3 regions of the Paenibacillus woosongensis genome follow, and region 1 is predicted to be linked to each of the others. Evidence: riboswitches for the same ligand, from Rfam matches in the RefSeq annotation. Region 1 holds a riboswitch; each other region holds the start of a gene.
What was found. A riboswitch is a leader RNA that binds a small molecule or an ion and turns the genes downstream of it on or off. The one in region 1 is predicted to bind cyclic di-AMP.

Region 1 (3,277 bases):
TGCAGCCTTTAATCTGAAAATGTTCGGGGCTACTTCTACATTTACCATGACAACCGCCATGCCTCTCACCTCACTAACAAATAAGCGTATCTACTGCTTCACTGCTTTATCTAAAGATGCTATTTTTGCGCGGGCAAGTCTGTGACAAATAGCACACCCTTGCAGGAGCGGTCATATTTATGTGAAGTTTTGGGCATACCAGTAAATAACCATTCAGCGATCAAAGGAGAAGGTATCCATGTCCAAACTCTTCAAGGCGCCGGGCGCATGGCTGTTATGCCTGGCGCTAGTTACGGGAATGGCCCCCGCGCCTGCCGAATCCGTGTTAAACCCGGAACCCACCTCCTCCGAACAAGCCGTAAATGCCGAAGCTAAGCCAATGACGCTGGGAGAGCTCCGGCGGAAATACTCGGAAACGTTCAAGTTCAGCGGTCCTGAGGTCAAGCAAATTGCCCTGACCTTCGATGATGTTCCCGATCCGCGCTTCACCCCTAAAGTGTTGGATATACTGAAGAAACACGGCGTCAAAGCCACTTTCTTCGTCGTAGGCAGCCGGGCGAAGAAGCATCCGGAGCTGCTGCGGAGAATTCACCATGAAGGGCATATCATCGGCAACCATTCTTACAGCCACCCTTTGTTTAAGAAACAATCCGTCCAGGAATTCAAAAGCGAAATTGAGCGAACCGAGAAAGTGATCGAACGGATTATCGGTTACAAACCTCGCCTCATTCGTCCCCCCTACGGAGAAATTAACGAGGAGCAGCTCAAATGGGCCAAGCGGCAAGGCTACAAAATCATTAACTGGAACGTCGATTCCCTCGATTGGAAAGCGCTAAGCAAAGAGAAGGTCAAGCATAACGTGCTCAGCGCCGTCGGTCCGGGATCCATCGTGCTGCAGCATGCCGGGGGCGGTACGGGTTCCAATTTGACGGGAACTATCGAGGCTCTGCCGGATATTATTAAGGTGCTGCGGAATCGTGGCTATCGCTTCGTAACGATTCCCGAGCTGCTATCTTATAAGAAAGCACTATAACCAGCACCTGTTTGCAAGCAAAAAAAGGACATCCCTGCAGATCCCCAGATCTCGCAGTGGACGTCCTTATTTAATATCATCTAATCATGGCTTAAATTTGTATTAATTCAAAACATATAGCGTGACATCCTGAAAACCAAAGTCGTTAACCTTTTGCGGGCTCGCCGGAATGAAGATGTCGATGCGGTTCCCTTTGATCGCGCCGCCCTGATCAGTCGCTGTGGCGACGAAGGCGTTCTTCGGCAGATCAGGATGGCTGTGTCCGGTGACCAGCACTTTGGTGCCCATCGGAATGACGTTTGGATCAACAGCGATCGTTCCGAGCTTCAAAGGATTGCCATAATAGTCGACAGGGCCCCATTTCCCGTTTTCGCTGGCAGCCGCAGAGTAAGCTGTCGCTTTGACCTTTACTGTGGATTTGTAGTTAAACGATTTGCCCCAGGCCTGTACGACCCGTTCCGCCGTTAATACTTTTAGCGTAGAGAGCGGCTGAGCCTCGCTTCCAGAGGCGGAAAGCGCCTGCATGTTTTGTCCTGGTATCGTGATTTTTAAACCTTCGTAAATATTCGTTGCTTCTATGCTCGGATTCGCTTTCATCAGCTTGTCCAAATTGACCCCGTACTGCTTGGCGAGAATATAGAAGGTGTCCCCATTCTTCGCCGTATGTACTGAATCCGCATATGCTGGCACGGCCTGCAGCGCTCCTAACAACCCGGCTGCAATCACCGCTGACTTAATCCCCATTCCCAATTTGTGAAGACCTTTACGTTGTTTAAACATGATGCTCCTCCTTTAACTTGGCCTGCGGAGTTAGTTGTCGGATTCGGAAAAAAGGATAGCTCCCGGCGCCGATCATCAGCGCTTCACCCCAAGACATGCCATGCTTGTCACCTTGTACTTGCATTGCTCGTCATAAGTCGTCCCCCGCACCTGCCTTGGCAGTGTTTCGGCCGTAATGAATATATCACAATTTTGTAACCTATGGGCCATGCAAATGTTACCAATGGTATTCAAACCAGTATTTATAAGAAAAAACATTGACGAAAACCGTAACAAAAATTTAAATTTTGACAGACGGCACCAAAAAGGCATGACCCACGGTCATGCCTTTTTGGTGCTATTCTAATTACAAATTACAATACTTTACTTAAGAAATCCTGCGTCCGCTGATTCTGCGGCGAACCGAACACCTGCTGCGGGCTGCCCTGCTCGATAATAACGCCTTGATCCATAAACAAGATGCGGTCGCCGACCTCGCGGGCGAAGCCCATTTCATGCGTGACGATCACCATCGTCATCCCGCCTGTCGCCAGCTCCTTCATGACTTCCAGAACCTCGCCCACCATCTCGGGATCGAGTGCGGACGTCGGCTCGTCAAACAGCATCACATGCGGCTCCATCGCCAGGGCGCGAGCGATGGCGATGCGCTGCTTCTGTCCTCCTGACAGCTGGGAAGGGTAAGCCCCGCTCTTGTCCTCCAGACCCACTTTGCGCAACAGCTGAAGCGCGAAGGCCTCTGCGTCCTGCTTCGCCTGTTTTTTCACCTGAAGCGGAGCCATCATAATATTCTCAAGCACCGTTTTGTGAGGAAAAAGGTTAAAATGCTGAAATACCATACCCATCTTCTCACGGGTTTTGTTGATATTATGATTCTTGCCGGTAATAAGCTCTCCTTCGAAATGAATTTCGCCACTGGACGGCTCCTCAAGCCGGTTCAGACAGCGCAGGAAGGTGCTTTTTCCCGATCCGCTCGGCCCGATAACGACGACGACCTCGCCGCGGTTGATTTCCAGGTCAATGCCTTTTAAAATATGCAGCTGGCCGAATTTTTTATGCAAATTCTTAACGGTTATCACTAGCCTGCAGCCTCCTTTCGAAACGGCCCAAAATGCGGGAAAGTGTAAAAGTGACGATAAAATACATCACGGCAACGATCAGGAACGGCATCATGCCGTTATACGTAATCCCTTGAACGGCGCCCGCCTGGAACATCATTTCGGTCACCCCGATAAAGGAAACGATCGACGATTCCTTGACGATGACAACGAACTCGTTGCCAATCGCCGGCAGCACGTTTTTGATCGCCTGCGGAATAATAATGAAACGCATCGTTTGACCCTGCGTCATTCCGAGCGAACGCGCCGCTTCGCTTTGACCGCGGTCTACGCCCTGAATGCCCGCGCGGAATATTTCCGCTAAATAAGCCGAGCTGTTAATGGACAGCGTAATCGCCCCCGATTCAAT
Region 2 (3,277 bases), 1.7 Mb from region 1:
ATTATGTAACCGACACGAATATGGAAGACGGCGTAGCTAAAGTCGTCGAGAAATATATGCTGAATCAAGCGGCATCTACCGTCTAGACACGGAAATAGAAACATAGCCATATGTACGATGAGCGTTGCCGGGGGCAGCGCTCTTTGTGCTGTTGGCGATGATCCATTCAGTAATAAACGGCGATTTGTGCGATTTCCCGTTGTTGTTCATCGATCATTTGAGATTGCTGGCGAAGAGTTTCGCCTTGGTTAACGGGTTCATTTTCAAATTCTCGATACTTTCCGACCCAGTTTCGTAATGTACCGGGGTTAATGTTTAACTCGTTTGCGATCTCCTCGAGTGACTTGGTTTGTTCTTGCACATACTTTACGGCTTCACGTTTAAATGTTTCGTTATACCGTTGTCTCGTCTCACTCATTTCGACACCTCTTTATCTTATTAGACTCATTATCTATTTTTGCACTAAGAGATGTCCACTTTTTATTCTAACTGCAGAATTACATCTAGTTACCTGAATCTGATCATTTAGTCATAAATCCGTAGTTTATTTTAGTGGAGGGAAAGATTCCACCCCTCTTATTGACAATGAGAATCATTATCAATAGAATGGAATTGATCAATCATTGAGAATGCTTATCAATTATGTAGAATGGAGGAATGGAAGATGAACCAAGCATCATTGGTATATATATCATGGCTTCTCATTATCAGTGCGGCGGTGTGCCGAAGAGAGGGCGAGCGGCAACGAGAGAGCGATGAACAGAAACAGAGAGCGAGAGGTTCGGACAGCACGGGCAAGGAGGGGTATACATGCCAAGAGGGCCTTTAAATCACGAGCTGGTACGTGAATTTATTGTAGCGGCGCATGGCGATTATGATGAGGTGGCAAGGCTGCTCAAGCAGGAACCCGCACTCGTTCATGGGGTCATTGATTGGGGGAGCGGCGATTGGGAGAGCGCCCTCGGCGCCGCATCGCATACCGGGAATTTCAGCATTGCAAGGCTGCTGCTGGCGCACGGGGCACGGATGGATATTTTTGCTGCGGCTATGCTTGGAGAGCTGAACGTCGTTAAAGCGATCGTCGAAAATCACCCCGAGACCGTCTATGCCAAAGGCCCGCACGGTATATCGCTGATTCGCCACGCCGAGGCTGGGGGAAATGCCGCCATTTTCGTCCATGAGTATTTAAGTTCATTTCTATCGAAAGAAGTGGTCGGAAAATGATGGTGATGATGAAGGCCATCCAAACGATCCGGGTTCGAAAAGGCAGGGTAAATGAAGTATTGTCCCGCTTCAGGACGCCTTCACCGGTTCATTCTTTTGAAGGCTTCCTGCTCATGGAAGTGCTGATCAAGGATAACAGCCAGGAATGCGACGAGCTGCAGGTTTGCACGACATGGGAGGATAGGCGGTATTTTGACAAATGGTCAACGAGCAGAGCTGCGCGAACGCTGCACAGCAAAGTCAGGGAGCTTAAGCCGGAAGACAGCTCCATCATTGGCTCCGAGCTGGCGACTTATGAAATAGCGGCGCTGTATGAGCCGCCTCGCCAAAAGCTTGACCCCGAACGGATCATGACAGGGCAGATGACAGAAAATAACATTAAACGTCAAATTTTAAGAATATTATAATTATTCCAATTCTCTTGTTAATTGCCCTAAGGTTGACAATCTTTCCCTTACACCGTATCATAGACACACGCTTAGTTTCTTGGTGATAGCCAGGAAAGCGGGGGAACCAGTTTTTTTTCTTGGGGCGAATCACTCATTCCTATGAGGTGTAGGGTACCATCTTACCCGAGTCCGTCAGCTAACCTCGTCAGCAGTGGATGGGTCTGTTTTAAATCATTAATTACGTCTCTTTAGACCCTGTTTTGGGGTCTATTTTTGTCTTCTGACCCTTGCTGGCGCAGCTGTGTCTAGACCCCCGGTTTGGGGTCTTTTTTGTTGATTACTAGGAAGGAGGATGTACAAATGACAAAGGCGAAAACGAAGTACATTACGAATCTGGACAGACTGACGATGATTCCGGAGGAGGAGCGGGCGCGTTTGAAACCGATTACGGAGAAGTTCGTATTTCGGGTGAACGATTATTATTTGAGCCTGATTGACTGGAACGATCCCCAGGATCCGATTCGCAAGCTGGTTATCCCGAATGAAGGGGAGCTAGAGGAATACGGCCGCTGGGATGCGTCAGACGAGGATACCAACTATGTCGTGCCGGGCTGTCAGCACAAGTATACGACGACAGCTCTGCTGATCGTGTCGGAGGTGTGCGGCGCGTACTGCCGATATTGCTTCCGCAAGCGTTTGTTCCGCAATGACGTGAAGGAGGCCATGTCCGATGTACAGCCGGGGATCGATTATATCGCCAAGCATCCCGAAATCAACAACGTCCTGTTGACCGGCGGGGACAGCCTCATTCTGGCTACGGAGAAGCTGCGGGGAATTCTGGCCCAGCTGCGTGAAATCGAGCATGTTAAGATCATTCGTCTTGGCTCCAAGATTCCTGTATTTAATCCGATGCGCATTTACGAGGACGAGGAACTGCTCGATGTGATCCGCACCTTTTCCACGCCGGAGCAGCGCATTTACGTCATGGCTCATATTAACCATCCGCGCGAAATTACGGCGGAAGCGAGACGCGGCTTCCAGGCACTGCATGAGGCTGGCGCGATCGTAGTCAACCAGACCCCCGTGCTAAAAGGCATCAACGATGACCCTGTAGTGCTTGGCGAACTGCTGGATAAGCTGTCCTGGGCAGGGGTTACGCCTTACTACTTCTTCGTGAACAGGCCGGTAGCCGGGAACCGGGATTTCGTCCTTTCCCTGGAAGAGGTCTACCGGATCGTCGAGGAGGCGAAGGCGCGCACATCCGGGCTGGGCAAACGCGTCAGACTGTCGATGAGCCATACGTCGGGCAAGATCGAAATTCTAGCAATTGAAAACGGCAAGGCCTATTTGAAATATCACCAGTCCCGTGACGGGGATTACGGCAAATTGATGATCCTCGATTGTCCGAAGGATGCGTCCTGGTTCGACGACCTTCCCGGCAATGAACAGTATTGGAAGCAGCCGGAGAAGAAGACGGATGAAATCGTCTCTGTAAACGAGCTGCCCGATTTTCCACAGAAGAGAAAACGTACGCCTGCCATGTTATAACATAATAGAACATAGTAAATCATCCCCTGAGGGGCGGCCTAAAGCAATATTGACCGCCTCCTTCGGGGATTTTTATTTTGCACCCAGATCGGTTGCGCGCTTTTCATTTCTCAGGA
Region 3 (3,277 bases), 1.4 Mb from region 1:
TATAATCATTTTCCCTTCGGGATAACGGTATAATTCCTTACCCTTTTTCGGACCAAGCGCATAAGCCAGCGTCAAGAGACCCAGGCGGCCGGTAAACATCATGAAGCATAAAATAATTTTGCCGATATCGGTCAAATCCAGGGTCAGCCCCATCGTTAAACCGACCGTGGCAAAAGCAGACGTCGTCTCGAACAGAATGCTCAGAAAACCCGCTTCCTCGGTCGTGGATAATATCATTGCCGCCGCTATGACGAGAAACAGCGCCAGCATCGTAATCGTGACGGCCTTAAAAATCCGCTCCTGGGACAAACGATAGCGGAAGAGCACCATATCATTGCGTCCGCGAATCATAGAAATGACCGCGCCAACCAATATCATGAACGTCGTCGTCTTGATCCCGCCGCCCGTCGAGCCCGGGGAAGCGCCGATAAACATCAGGATGATTATGAAGAATTGGGTGGCCTGGCGAAGAGTCCCGATATCCACTGAATTCGCGCCCGCCGTCCGTGTCGTGACCGACTGGAATAATGAACCCCATATTTTCCCGCCCCAATCCAAAGAGCCCATCGTTTTGGCATTCGTAAATTCGAATATAAAGATGACGAGCGCCCCGATGAAAATAAGCGATCCGGTCATGGACAGAACCACTTTGGAATGCAGCGACAGCTTGCGGCTGCGGCGGAAATCCGCGAGCTCGGACAACACAATAAAACCGAGCCCGCCCGATACGATCAGGAACATCGCTACGAAGTTAACGAGCGGATCGTCTACATACCCCGTGAGGCTGTGAAATTTCCCGAATAAATCGAAGCCGGCGTTATTGAACAGTGACACCGCATGAAACACTCCATAGTAGGCGGCCTGCCCTAGCGGCATGTCAAACGCCCAGCGAATCGCAAACAACAGGGCGGCGCTGACTTCAATGACCAGGGAATACATCAGTACCTTGCGTATGAGGCGCACGATGCCCTCCATCGTATTCTGATTCATCGCCTCCTGCAGCAGAAGGCGGTCGCGCAGCGAAATCCGCCGCTTGAACACAAGGGAGAAGAGGGTCGCCATGGTCATGAAGCCTAGACCCCCAATCTGAATAAGAGTCATAATCACGATTTGGCCGAATGACGAGAAATAAGTCCCTGTATCGCGAACGACAAGCCCCGTAACACAAGTGGCCGAGGTCGCCGTAAACAACGCATCAACGAAAGGAAGAGATTCCCCGGTTGTGGTGGCGAGCGGCGTCATCAGCAGGAGTGTTCCGGCCAGTATAATCGCCGCAAAGCCAAGCACCAATATACGCGGTGGAGATAATTTAAACCATTGGGACGGCATCGTGCTCACCTCCTCTTTCCTTGATCTGCGTTCCTCACATTTATACCCCTTTATTATGGACACTTTGGCAAAAGAAAAAAGCACTGGAAATCCAGAGCCCTTTCGGTAATGGTTCCTGCTGCAATACGCCTACGAGGTTAGCTGACGGGCTCGGGCCTGCAGAGCAGCCCTATTCGCCTCCTGCGCCGGACTTTCCCGTCCGTGCAGGGCCTGAGAAATTCACCCAAAAAAATTGGTTCCCCCGTTTTCCATTGGAAATTCGGCCGATATTCTTTTCAATTCTTTCATTTCACATTTTCATTCCATCTTTATGAATTGGATTATAAGCTTAATTAACGTCCACCACAAAGCTTGATTTACCCGAAATACCATGAAAATCACCTTTGCCGCCTGAAACGGAGCTTGCCATCCTTCATTCTCTGAGCCATACTGTATTTTTGCGGAATTATTGCCTCTTTTCTGCGCTTGGCTCGTTCGATTCTGGCGATTGCTCCATGCTTATGATATCTTTACAATGATATCCATTTACACTAGAGCAAAGGGGTTTTTGAATGTTATCCAACTTTTCGTCCGCAGGGCGAACGCCGAAGCGCACCACGCTTCGGGTGCTGGCCGCCGTAGGTTTCCTCCTTTTTCTGGCCCTGCAGGTTCTGCCGATGGCCACGCCGGATTCATTGCAGCAAATTCAGAAGACGATCACAAAGCAGCAGGCGAAGGAAATCGCTGCCGAGTTCGCCGCTTCGACACTGGAGCTGCCTGTAGCATTGGACGATGTTTTGGTTACATATGAATCTCGATCGGACATATATGGTTACTTAACCCGAGCGGGCCTGATGAAAACTTATATGCAAAATTACGATGAACAGTTTCCGCTCGAGATATTTCGCGTTCGCTTCGAGCAGCCAGACGGCATCCTTAGCGCCTTAACCGTAGACGTTAACATGTATGGCGGCAGAGTGGCCGGATTCGAACGTGTCGAAACCTACAGCAACGCCACCAGGGATCTGCTGCAGAAGCAAGGCATCACGGGCGGCAGGGGGTTGCAGGTCACGGAGGGAGACTTGACGCCCGAGGACAAAGAAAGCCTGGCTGCTCCGTATCTTAAGGCATTTGACTTCGATCCCGCTCAACTGAAGATCGAGAGCGCCGAAAACGAATCGGGTCTGATCTACGAAATTCCGGGCTATGAAGCCGGTCAATCCCGCGGGCTAATCGAATTTCGCTTCCAAGACGGAACCGTGTCCTCCATGGAAGCATATTTCGATCCCCCTGCCGCTCATCTGGACTATGTAAAAGGCCAAAAGAAGCTGGCCAGCTGGTTCACCTGGGTTGGCTACGCCCTATTCACCTTCGTGCTCGGCATTCTGGCGATCATCTATAGTGTGAAGACCAGACCGTTTTCTTCTTTTCTGCGCGGCCTGGTTCTGTCCACTGCTTACTTTATTTTTACGATGGTCGGAGCGGTTAATATGCTTCCGATGCTGGAGAAGGACGGGCTCGGAACAGAGGTCCTGATCCTCGGCTTCATCGTGCAAGGCGCACTCACTTTGGTAATATCGGCCTCTATTTACTTCTCCCTGATCGGAGGAGACGGACTCTGGCGCAAACAGGGGCTTAATTTATGGGCCAGAGCCAAGGAGCCGGGATACGGGCAGCATGTCCTGTTCTCGATGCAAAGCGCCTATTTGTGGGCTTTGATCCTGCTCGGGGCGCAATCGGTCATCTTCTTTGTCCTTGGACACACGATCGGCACCTGGTCAACGACTGATGCCACCCAGTCGGCCTACAACATGCTCTATCCCATCCTGTTCCCCTTGCTCGCCTGGGTAGCAGGGATCGGCGAGGAAGCTGTCTATCGCTTGTTCGGCATCCCGATGCTGAAGAAAATATTCCGCAGCACGTTCGTAGCCAGCTTGATCTCATCGATGATTTGGGCGTTCGGACATTC

Region 2: another riboswitch for cyclic di-AMP. It lies ahead of QNH46_RS20850 (KamA family radical SAM protein); the one in region 1 lies ahead of QNH46_RS13075 (3D domain-containing protein).
Region 3: another riboswitch for cyclic di-AMP. It lies ahead of QNH46_RS19690 (TrkH family potassium uptake protein); the one in region 1 lies ahead of QNH46_RS13075 (3D domain-containing protein).

Annotation. Positions count from the first base shown of each region.
Region 1 is NZ_CP126084.1:2,862,017-2,865,293, forward strand. Features, by position in the region: gene QNH46_RS13065 (dihydroorotate dehydrogenase electron transfer subunit) at 1-60, opposite strand, end outside; gene QNH46_RS13070 (polysaccharide deacetylase family protein) at 239-1,033, shown strand; gene QNH46_RS13075 (3D domain-containing protein) at 1,136-1,813, opposite strand; cyclic di-AMP (ydaO/yuaA leader) riboswitch at 1,816-1,995, opposite strand; gene QNH46_RS13080 (amino acid ABC transporter ATP-binding protein) at 2,167-2,889, opposite strand; gene QNH46_RS13085 (amino acid ABC transporter permease) at 2,876-3,277, opposite strand, start outside.
Region 2 is NZ_CP126084.1:4,513,360-4,516,636, reverse strand. Features, by position in the region: gene QNH46_RS20875 (Cof-type HAD-IIB family hydrolase) at 1-86, shown strand, start outside; gene QNH46_RS20870 (transposase) at 167-418, opposite strand; gene QNH46_RS20865 (hypothetical protein) at 665-829, shown strand; gene QNH46_RS20860 (ankyrin repeat domain-containing protein) at 811-1,224, shown strand; gene QNH46_RS20855 (antibiotic biosynthesis monooxygenase) at 1,230-1,631, shown strand; cyclic di-AMP (ydaO/yuaA leader) riboswitch at 1,690-1,839, shown strand; gene QNH46_RS20850 (KamA family radical SAM protein) at 1,974-3,161, shown strand.
Region 3 is NZ_CP126084.1:4,300,660-4,303,936, forward strand. Features, by position in the region: gene QNH46_RS19690 (TrkH family potassium uptake protein) at 1-1,329, opposite strand, end outside; cyclic di-AMP (ydaO/yuaA leader) riboswitch at 1,441-1,604, opposite strand; gene QNH46_RS19695 (CPBP family intramembrane glutamic endopeptidase) at 1,881-3,277, shown strand, end outside.